Regions from separate parts of the Streptomyces sp. CAU 1734 genome, predicted to be linked through region 1. Evidence: riboswitches for the same ligand, from Rfam matches in the RefSeq annotation. Region 1 holds a riboswitch; each other region holds the start of a gene.
The links. Region 1 has a riboswitch for thiamine pyrophosphate ahead of thiC (phosphomethylpyrimidine synthase ThiC). Riboswitches for the same ligand answer to the same signal wherever they lie in the genome.
Positions count from the first base shown of each region.

Region 2: linked by a shared signal. The riboswitch ahead of thiO (glycine oxidase ThiO) and the one ahead of thiC (phosphomethylpyrimidine synthase ThiC) in region 1 are both predicted to bind thiamine pyrophosphate.
Region 3: linked by a shared signal. The riboswitch ahead of AAFN69_RS26130 (thiamine ABC transporter substrate-binding protein) and the one ahead of thiC (phosphomethylpyrimidine synthase ThiC) in region 1 are both predicted to bind thiamine pyrophosphate.

Region 1 covers NZ_JBDQQP010000001.1:707,374-710,641, forward strand. The annotation lists gene AAFN69_RS02965 (YibE/F family protein) at 1-958, opposite strand, end outside; TPP riboswitch at 1,304-1,462, shown strand; gene thiC (phosphomethylpyrimidine synthase ThiC) at 1,455-3,233, shown strand.
Region 2 covers NZ_JBDQQP010000002.1:10,600-13,867, reverse strand. The annotation lists gene thiS (sulfur carrier protein ThiS) at 1-128, opposite strand, end outside; gene thiO (glycine oxidase ThiO) at 125-1,360, opposite strand; TPP riboswitch at 1,358-1,470, opposite strand; gene AAFN69_RS03755 (hypothetical protein) at 1,547-1,921, shown strand; gene AAFN69_RS03750 (FAD-dependent oxidoreductase) at 1,956-3,197, shown strand.
Region 3 covers NZ_JBDQQP010000014.1:142,726-145,993, reverse strand. The annotation lists gene AAFN69_RS26135 (iron ABC transporter permease) at 1-941, opposite strand, end outside; gene AAFN69_RS26130 (thiamine ABC transporter substrate-binding protein) at 1,019-2,110, opposite strand; TPP riboswitch at 2,206-2,315, opposite strand; gene rlmN (23S rRNA (adenine(2503)-C(2))-methyltransferase RlmN) at 2,445-3,268, opposite strand, start outside.

The DNA.
Region 1 (3,268 bases):
TGATCACCCCCGCGAGCAGCAGACCGCTCATGTCGATCTGGGGGTAGAGGCCGTGGATCAGCCCGGTGTTGTCGTCGGTGTTGCCGGTCAGATGCGCCCAGCCGATGAAGAGCGAACCCAGCACCCCGATCAGCAGCAGGGAGATCAGGGTGCCGAGCACCGCCACCGAGGTGCGGGCCGTCAGCCCATGGCACATGTAGAGCGCGATCAGCATGATCGCGCTGGCCCCCACCACCGCGACGATCAGCGGATTGGAGCCCGCCAGAATCGCGGGAAGGATGAAGAACGTCAGCACCCCGAAGGAGACGGCGAGCGCGATCAGCGCCATCACCCCCCGCATCCGCCCCACCAGAACCACCGCCAGGGCGAAGATCCCGGCCAGCAGCGCCATCGGAATCGTGCGGTCCACATCGATCACCGAGTACTGGAGCCCCTTGGGGGCGTCGGGGGCGTAACCCGCCACCACCCCCTGGCCCTTCTCCAGCTTCCGTGACGAAGCGGGCTGCACGATCTCGGTGAAGGTGCGGCCCTTGTTCTCCCCGGTGGTGATCTTGATGGTCGCCTTGCCGCATGTGCCCTTGCGGGCCTCGGCCGCGGCGCGGGCCTGGGGCGTGGCGGGTTTCTCGGCCGGCGGCACGCCGGCGTTCACCGAGTCGCAGTCGACCTTGTCGACCCGGACCACCTCGGCCTGCTCGGTCTGCCGGTCGAAGCCCACTCCGGTGCGTTCATGGCCGGGTGCGCTGCTCGGCCAGAGCACCATGAGGCCGACCACGACCGCCGTGGCGAAAGGAATCAGCACGGCGGCGATCACCCTCCGCAGATGGCGGGAGACCGGAGCGGCCGGGCCATGGCTGTGACTGTGCCCATGCCCGCCGTGGCTGCCGTGCCCATGTCCGCCGTGCCCGTGACCCGGGGGCGGGCCGGTTCCGCCGGCGGGTGCCGGGGCGGGTTCGGGCACGACACCGCCGGCGGGCGCGAAGGAGCGTCCGGAGTCCGCCCCGGGGGCGGCCCTCAGGGGCTCGCGCGCCGGCTCGAAGTCCTGGTCGTACGCCTGCCCGTGCTCCGGTGCCGGATGGTGCCCGGCCCCGTACTCGTACCCGGGCGGATGGCCGTGTTCCGGCTCCCGGCCGGGTGCTTCGGGTGCCGTCCCGGGCCACGGCCGCTGCCGTGGCGGGCCGGGTGGCTGCTGGTGGTCGGGCCCTTGCGGCGGGCCGGGCGGCGAAGAGGTCACCGACCGATCATCGCAAGAACGGCGGGGGGCCTCTGTTCAGCGCGCCAGAAATGACGCTAGCGTGGTGACACCTTTTGCACACGCGGGAGCTCGGAGCACCGGGCTGAGAGGGCGCTGACCTCCGTACAAGCCGTTCCGGCGACGCCGGCACGACGGCTTCGGACATCGCTGCGCCGACCGCCGAACCTGTTACCGGGTAATGCCGGCGTAGGGAGTAGGTCTGATGACCGTTCAGGATGCACGCACGCCTGCCGTCGTACCAGTCGTCGCGGACGGCACGCGCGAGCCGGGCTGGCACAAGGGGTATGTCGAGGGCTCACGCCCCGACCTCCGGGTGCCGGTCCGCCAGGTGCACCTCACCAATGGCACGGATGTGACGCTGTACGACACATCCGGCCCATACACCGACCCGTCGGTCCCGACGGATGTCCGCCGGGGCCTGGCACCGCTTCGGGAGGGCTGGATCATCGCCCGGGGCGACACCGAGGAGTACGCGGGCCGCCCGGTCCGCCCCGAGGACGACGGGCTCAAGCACACCTCGCCGCGCGGCGGGCTGAAGAACCTCGACGCGGTCTTCCCGGGCCGCCCGCGACAGCCCCGCCGGGGCCGGGACGGGCGGGCGGTGACCCAGCTTGCCTACGCCCGCCGGGGCGAGATCACCCCGGAGATGGAGTACGTGGCCATCAGGGAGAACGTCTCCCCCGAGGTGGTCCGCGAGGAGATCGCGGCCGGCCGGGCGGTGCTGCCCGCCAATGTGAACCACCCCGAGATCGAGCCGATGATCATCGGCAAGCGGTTCCTGGTGAAGGTCAACGCCAACATCGGGAACTCCGCCGTCACCTCCTCGATCGAGGAGGAGGTCGAGAAGATGACCTGGGCCACGCGCTGGGGCGCGGACACCGTCATGGACCTCTCGACCGGCCGCAACATCCACACCACACGGGAGTGGGTGCTGCGCAACTCCCCCGTCCCGATCGGCACCGTGCCGCTCTACCAGGCGCTGGAGAAGGTCGACGGGAAGGCCGAGGAGCTCACCTGGGAGATCTACAAGGACACCGTGATCGAGCAGGCCGAGCAGGGTGTGGACTATATGACCGTCCACGCCGGGGTGCTCCTGCGGTACGTCCCGCTCACCGCGCGCCGCAAGACCGGAATCGTCTCGCGCGGCGGTTCCATCATGGCCGCGTGGTGTCTGGCCCACCACAAGGAATCGTTCCTGTACGAGAACTTCGAGGAACTGTGCGAGATCCTCGCGGCGTACGACGTGACCTACTCGCTCGGGGACGGGCTGCGGCCGGGCTCGATCGCGGACGCCAATGACGAGGCGCAGTTCGCCGAGTTGAACACGCTCGGGGAACTCAACCGCATCGCCAAGCGTTTTCAGGTGCAGACGATGATCGAGGGCCCCGGTCACGTCCCGATGCACAAGATCAAAGAGAACATCGACCTTCAGCAGGAGATCTGCGAAGAGGCTCCTTTCTACACCCTCGGTCCGCTCACCACTGATGTGGCGCCCGCGTACGACCACATCACCTCCGGTATCGGGGCAGCCATGATCGCCTGGTGGGGCACGGCGATGCTCTGCTACGTCACGCCCAAGGAGCACCTCGGCCTGCCGAACCGGGACGATGTGAAGACCGGGGTCATCACCTACAAGATCGCCGCTCACGCGGCCGATCTGGCCAAGGGGCATCCGGGCGCCCAGGAGTGGGACGACGCGCTGTCGGACGCGCGGTTCGAGTTCCGGTGGGAGGACCAGTTCAATCTGGCCCTCGATCCGGACACCGCGCGGGAGTTCCACGACGAGACGCTGCCGGCCGAGCCCGCGAAGACCGCGCATTTCTGCTCCATGTGCGGGCCGAAGTTCTGCAGCATGAAGATCTCGCAGGACATCCGGCGCCGGCACGGGCAGACGGAACAGGAGATCGAGGAGGGGATGGCGGAGAAGTCCAGGGAGTTCGCGGAGACGGGGAACCGGGTCTATCTGCCGCTGGCGGATTGAGCGACGCGGCACCCGGAGGCCGTGCCCCGACCACG
Region 2 (3,268 bases), on a different contig from region 1:
TCGTTGACCGCCGCCGCGACTCCGGACCGGGCGGTGGTGAGCTCGGCGATCAGGGTGTCCAGCGTGGTTCCGGTGGCGAGTTGTCGCCATTCGCCGTTGACGGAGACGGCAGGGGGCACAGTGGTCATACGGGCTGCTCCAGAGGGGCGGCGGGGGAGAAGCGTCGGGGGGTGAAGGGAAGGGCTTCCGCCGGCAGGGTGCCGGTCGTGAGCACGGTCGCCATCGCGTCTCCGGTGACGGGGGTCAGGAGCACCCCGTTGCGGTGGTGGCCGGTGGCCAGCAGCAGGCCGGGGAGCGCGGTCGGGCCGAGCAGCGGGGCGTTGTCGGGCGAGCAGGGGCGCAGTCCGGCGCGGGTCTCGGTCAGCGGCAGTTCGGTGATGCCCGGCAGCAGTTCATGGGCGTCGCGCAGCAGTTCGTACACCCCGCCCGCGGTGACGGTGGTGTCCCAGCCCAGCTCCTCGCTGGTCGCGCCGACGACCAGCTCACCGTTCTCGCGCGGCACCAGATAGACCTGGCTGCCGCGGACGACGGCCCGGACGGTCCGGGTCAGGAAGGGGGCGTATGCCCTGGGCACGGCCAGGCGCAGCACCTGGCCCTTCACCGGGCGGACCGGCGGCACCGCCTCGTCGGGTACGCCGTCGAGCCGGCCGCTCAGGCTGCCGCCCGCCAGCACCACCTGGCCGGCGGAGAGCTCGGTGCCGTCCGTCAGCCGGGCGCCCGCCGCCCGGTCATGGGCCACCGTGAGGCGCTCGGCCCAGCCGCGCCGGAATTCCACCCCGGCCCGCTCGCAGGCGGTGACCAGCGCGGAGGCCAGCCGGCGGGGGTCGACCTGGTGGTCGCCGTCCACCCGGAGCCCGCCGCGCACCCCCGGCGCGAGCATCGGCTCCAGCCGGCGGCACTCGCGGCCGGTGAGCCACTCGGACTCCAGGCCGGAGCGCCGCTGGAGGGCGTGCAGCTCGCGCAGGTGGGCCCGGTCGTCGGCGTCGAGGGCGACGGAGAGGGTGCCGCGGGCGCGGTAGCCGACGCGCTCCCCGCTCGCCTCCTCCAGCTCGGCGGCGAAGGCGGGGTAGCGGCGCGCGGAGGCCAGGTTGAGGGCGAGCAGGGTCTCCTCGCCGTAGTGGAGTTCGGTGACGGCGGCGAGCATTCCGGCGGCCACCTGGGCGGCTCCGCCACCGGGTTCCGGATCGGCGACGGTCACCCGGGCACCGCGCTGCGCGGTGCGCCAGGCCGTCACCAGACCGATGATTCCGCCGCCGATCACCAGCACATCGGCGGTGTCCGGCGGCCGGCCCCCGGTGTCCCGGGTCCGGGGGATGTTCGCGGTGCCCGTCGGAGGGCTGTTCGGGGGGATCTGCGGCATGGGCGGTCGGCCCCTCCCTTCGCCGGCATGACCCGGATCAGGTTCGTACGGTCGGAGGCCGGCCAGCCCCCCTCTCAGCCCGGTGCGTCCGGGCTCCCGCGAGTGCTTTACGGTGGCCACCCTAACCAACGGTCCCGGCTCGCGGTAAGGCGCGGTGAGCCCGGTTCGGCACAAGGGAGCAGCGCAATGGCACGGTCGCTCGACGGACTCGTACTCGCACCGGTGGCGGATCAGGCCCCCGGTCAGGTCGGCACCCGCACCCGGTTCGGCTATCACGAACGCGACGGCCGCGTCTGGGCCGAGTACGACGGCGGTGACGTGGTTCACGGGCGTCTGGTGGGCACCCGCGAGGGAGACCGGCTGGATTTCCGCTACGTCCAGCTGAAGACGGACGGCACCACCTCCTCCGGGCACTGTGTCTCGGTCGTCACCGAACTGCCCGACGGGCGGGTGCGGCTGGACGAGACGTGGGAGTGGGAGTCCCAGGAGGGCAGCGGCACCAGCGTGGTCGAGGAGGTGCGCCCGCCCGCCCCGGGGATATCCGCCGGCACCCATTCCTGACGTGCCATCAGGTGCGGGTGCGTATGGTTGATCCGTGAGCGAGCAGCGGAGTGAAGAGCGGACGCCGAGGGTGGTCGTCGTCGGTGCGGGCATGGCGGGGGTGCAGACCGCCGTGGCCCTGCGGGAACAGGGCTTCACCGGTGACATCACCCTGATCGGCGCCGAGCCCCATCAGCCCTACGACCGGCCCCCGCTCTCCAAGGCGGTCCTGCTGGGCAAGGCCGAGGGGTCCGCCTTCGACATCGACTTCGAGGATCTCGGCATCGAGCTCCGGCTCGGCTGCGAGGTGACCGGCGTCCGGCCCGGGGACCACGAGCTGGACACCGGGGCCGGGCCGGTCCCGTACGACACCCTGGTCATCGCCACCGGCGCGGAACCGCTCACCCTCCCCGGCACCGAGGGGGTGCCCGGGGTCCATCTGCTGCGCACCCTCGACGACGTGGACCGGCTCCGGCCCGTCCTCGCGGAGAAGCACCGCATCGTGGTCGTCGGCGCGGGCTGGATCGGCGCCGAGTTCGCGACCGCGGCGCGCGAGGCCGGCTGCGAGGTCACCGTGGTGGAGGCCGCCGAGCGCCCGCTGGCCGGCGCGCTCCCCGCCGAGGCCGCCGCCCCGATGGCCGGCTGGTATCCGGAGCACGGCGTCGAGCTGATCACCGGCGCGCGCGTCGCGGGCATCGAGCCGGGCACCGTCCTGCTCGCCTCCGGGCGGCGCGTCGAGGCCGGCGCCGTGGTCGTCGGCATCGGGGCCCGCCCGGCCACCGGATGGCTCGCGGGCTCCGGGATCGCCGTCGGTCCCGACGGCGCGATCACCGCCGACGCCGGACTGCGCGCCTCCGTGCCCGATGTGTACGCGGTCGGCGACTGTGTGTCCTTCCCCTCCGCCCGCTACGGCCGGCGCCTCGTCGTGCACCACTGGGACAACGCCCTCCAGGGCCCGCGCACCGTCGCCGCGCGCGTGGTGGCGGCCGGCCCGGCCGGTCCCGGCGGCCCGCCGCCCAGCTACGACCCGGTGCCGTACTTCTGGTCCGAGCAGTTCGGCCGGTTCGTGCAGTACGCGGGCGACCACCACGGCGCCGACACCACCCTGTGGCGCGGCGATCCCGCCGAGCGGGCGTGGACGGTGCTCTGGCTCCGCGAGGGCGCGCTCGTCGCCCTGCTCACCGTCGACCGCCCCCGGGACCTGGCGCAGGGCCGCAAGCTCCTGCTCTCGGGCGCCCGGCTGGATCCCGTGCGGGCCGCGGACCCCGCCGTCCCCCTGAAGGCGGCGTCGAGCTGAAGTCGACCCGCTCCCGATGCGCCGCTCTGACCAGGTAATATGGCCGGGCATTGGTGTTCGGTGCGCCACTT
Region 3 (3,268 bases), on a different contig from region 1:
AGCGCGCGGTAGTAGCCGAAGCCGTACCCCTCGGAGGTGCTGAGGGAGCGTTCGACGAGCACGAGCAGGGGCGCCAGCATCAGCGCGACCGTGACGAGCACGCCCCCGAGCAGCGCCTTCTGGCCGAATCCGCGCGGCCGGCGGGCGGTCGAGGCGGGGTCCACCAGCCGCAGGGCGCTCTCCCGCTTCCGTACGGTGCGGGCGTGCAGGGCGAGGACGGTGCCGACGGCCGCGAACTGCACCAGGGTCAGAACGGCCGCCGTGCGCAGATCGAGGAGCTGGGCCGTCTGCCGGTAGACCTCCACCTCCAGGGTGGCGTAGGTGGGTCCGCCGAGGATCTGGACCACGCCGAAGGAGGTGAAGGTGAAGAGGAAGACCATCAGCGCGGCGGCGGCCACGGCGGGCGCCAGCGCGGGGAGGGTGACCCGGCGCCAGGCGGTGAACCGCCCGGCGCCCAGCACCCGGGCGGCCTCTTCCTGGCGGGGGTCGAGCTGGGACCAGAGCCCGCCGACGGTCCGGACGACCACCGCGTAGTTGAGGAAGACATGCGCGAGCAGGATCGCCCAGACCGTGGTGTCCAGCCGGATGCCCCAGAGCTCGTCCAGGAGTCCGCCGCGTCCCAGCAGTGCCAGGAAGGCGGTGCCGACGATCACGGTGGGCAGGATGAAGGGGACGGTCACCACGGCGCGCAGCAGCCCCTTGCCCCGGAAGTCGAACCGGGCCAGGACATACGCGCCGGGCAGGGCGATCAGCAGGGTGAGCGCGGTGGAGGCGAGGGCCTGCCAGGTGGTGAACCAGAGCACACGCTGAAGGTCGGCGCGGCCCAGCACCTCGCCGATCCGGTCGAACTGCCAGGCCCCGCCGATCCGCAGGCCGCGGCCCGCGATGGCGGCGACGGGGTAGGCGAAGAAGACCGCGAAGAAGGCGGCGGGCACGGCCAGCAGGCCGAGCCGGGCCGCGGTCCCGTGCCGGGGCCGCCGCTGTGGTGCGGGTGCGGCGGCCCCGGCCTCGGGCCCGGCTACTTCACGACGAGCGAGGACCACGTCTGAATCCACTGCTCACGGTTGTCGGTGATGCGGTCGGGGGCGATGGTGCCGGGCCGGTCGGCCTGCTCGCCGTGCTCGGTGAAGAGCGCGGGCAGCTTCGCGCCCTCGACGACGGGATTGACGAACATGTTGAGCGGCATGTCCTCCTGGAACTGCTTGGAGATCATGAAGTCCAGCAGGGCCTTGCCGCCCGCCTCGTTCTTCGCGCCCTTCAGCAGTCCGGCGAACTCGATCTGCCGGAAGCAGGTGCCGGTGGCGACACCGGTGGGCGCCACCTTCGGCTGCGGCTCGGCGTAGAGCACCTCCACGGGGGGGCTGGAGGCGTAGGAGACGACCAGCGGTCGGTCCCCCTTGGCCTTCTTGCCGCCGGCGGAGCCGGAGAACTCCTCGTTGTACGCCTGGTCCCAGCCGTCGACGACCTTGACGCCATTGGCCTTGAGCTTCTTCCAGTACTCCTGCCAGCCGCTGTCGCCGTACCTCGCGATGGTGCCGAGGACGAAGCCGAGGCCGGGCGAGGAGGTCGCGGCGTTCTCGACCACCAGCAGATTCCGGTAGGCGGGGTCGGCCAGATCGTCGAAGGTCTTCGGCGGGGCCAGCTTCTTGTCCGCGAAGTACTTCTTGTCGTAGTTGACGCAGATATCGCCGGTGTCGATGGGGGTGACGCGGTTCTTCGCCTTGTCCAGCTGGACCTCGGGCACCACCCGGTCCAGGCCCTTGGCCCGGTAGGAGGTGAACAGGCCCTGGCCGAGGGCGCGGGAGAGCAGGGTGTTGTCGACGCCGAAGAAGACATCGCCCTGCGGGGAGCCCTTGGTCAGGATCTCCTTGTTGAGGGCGGCCCCGGCGTCACCGCTCTTGAGCACCTTGACCGTGTAGCCGGTCTGCTGGGTGAATGCCTTGAGCACCGACTCGGAGGCGTTGAAGGAATTGTGGCTGACGAGGGTGACGGTCTTGGACTTCTCGCCGCCCGCGCCGTCCTTCTCCGCCTCGCCGCCGCAGGCCGCGAGGACGGTGACGCCCAGCGCGGTGACGACCGCGGTGGCCGTGATTCTCCTGGTGCCGCTCATGCTCACTGAGATCACTGAATTCCTCCTGGGTGTGACCAGGAAGAGACGCGGCCCTGACCGGCTCCCGGGAAGGGAGCGCGGGCAGGGCGCAACAGCTTGAGTAATGACCGAACTCCCTACCCGGAATGACCCGGGCGAGGTTCAGAGGGTCTGCGGCCTGCGACGGCCGCACTCTCAGCGCTGTGGCGCTCCCCTGTCGGAAAATGTATGCAGATGTCATCCATGTGGATGTTCGAGCCCAGCGTACAGGGCGGCCCCGCGGGGCGGCAGACGCCGGTACGGGACCTGTTCGGTCCCGTACCGGCCGCGGGGTCCGGTGCGGCGGCGGTCCGCGTCAGCGCTCCGCGGCGGCGAGCTGGCCGCAGGCGCCGTCGATCTCCTGGCCCCGGGTGTCCCGGACGGTCACCGGCACCCCGTGGGCGGCGATGGCCTCGACGAACGCCTTCTCGTCCTCGGGGCGGGAGGCGGTCCACTTCGACCCCGGGGTGGGGTTGAGCGGGATCAGATTCACATGGACGCGCTTGCCCTTGAGCAGCCGGCCCAGCAGATCGCCCCGCCATGCCTGGTCATTGATGTCGCGGATCAGGGCGTACTCGATCGAGACCCGGCGGCCGGACTTCTCCGCGTACTCCCAGGCCGCGTCCAGCACCTCGCGGACGTTCCAGCGGGTGTTGACCGGGACGAGGGTGTCGCGCAGCTCGTCGTCCGGGGCGTGCAGCGAGACGGCGAGGCGGCACTTGAAGCCCTCGTCGGCGAAGCGCAGCATGGCGGGGACCAGGCCGACGGTGGAGACGGTGATCCCGCGCTGGGAGATGCCGAGGCCGTCCGGCTCGGGGTCGGTCAGCCGCCGGATGGCGCCGACGACACGGTTGTAGTTGGCCAGCGGCTCGCCCATGCCCATGAAGACGATGTTCGAGAGCCGTGCCGGGCCGCCGGGGACCTCGCCGTCGCGCAGGGCGCGCATGCCGTCCACGATCTGGTGGACGATCTCCGCCGTGGAGAGATTGCGGTCGAGTCCGGCCTGGCCGGTGGCGCAGAAGGGGCAGTTCATCCCGCAGCCGGCCTGCGAGGAGATGCACATGGTGACCCGGTCCGGGTAGCGCATGAGCACCGACTCGACGAGGGTGCCGTCGTGGAGCCGCCACAGTGTCTTGCGGG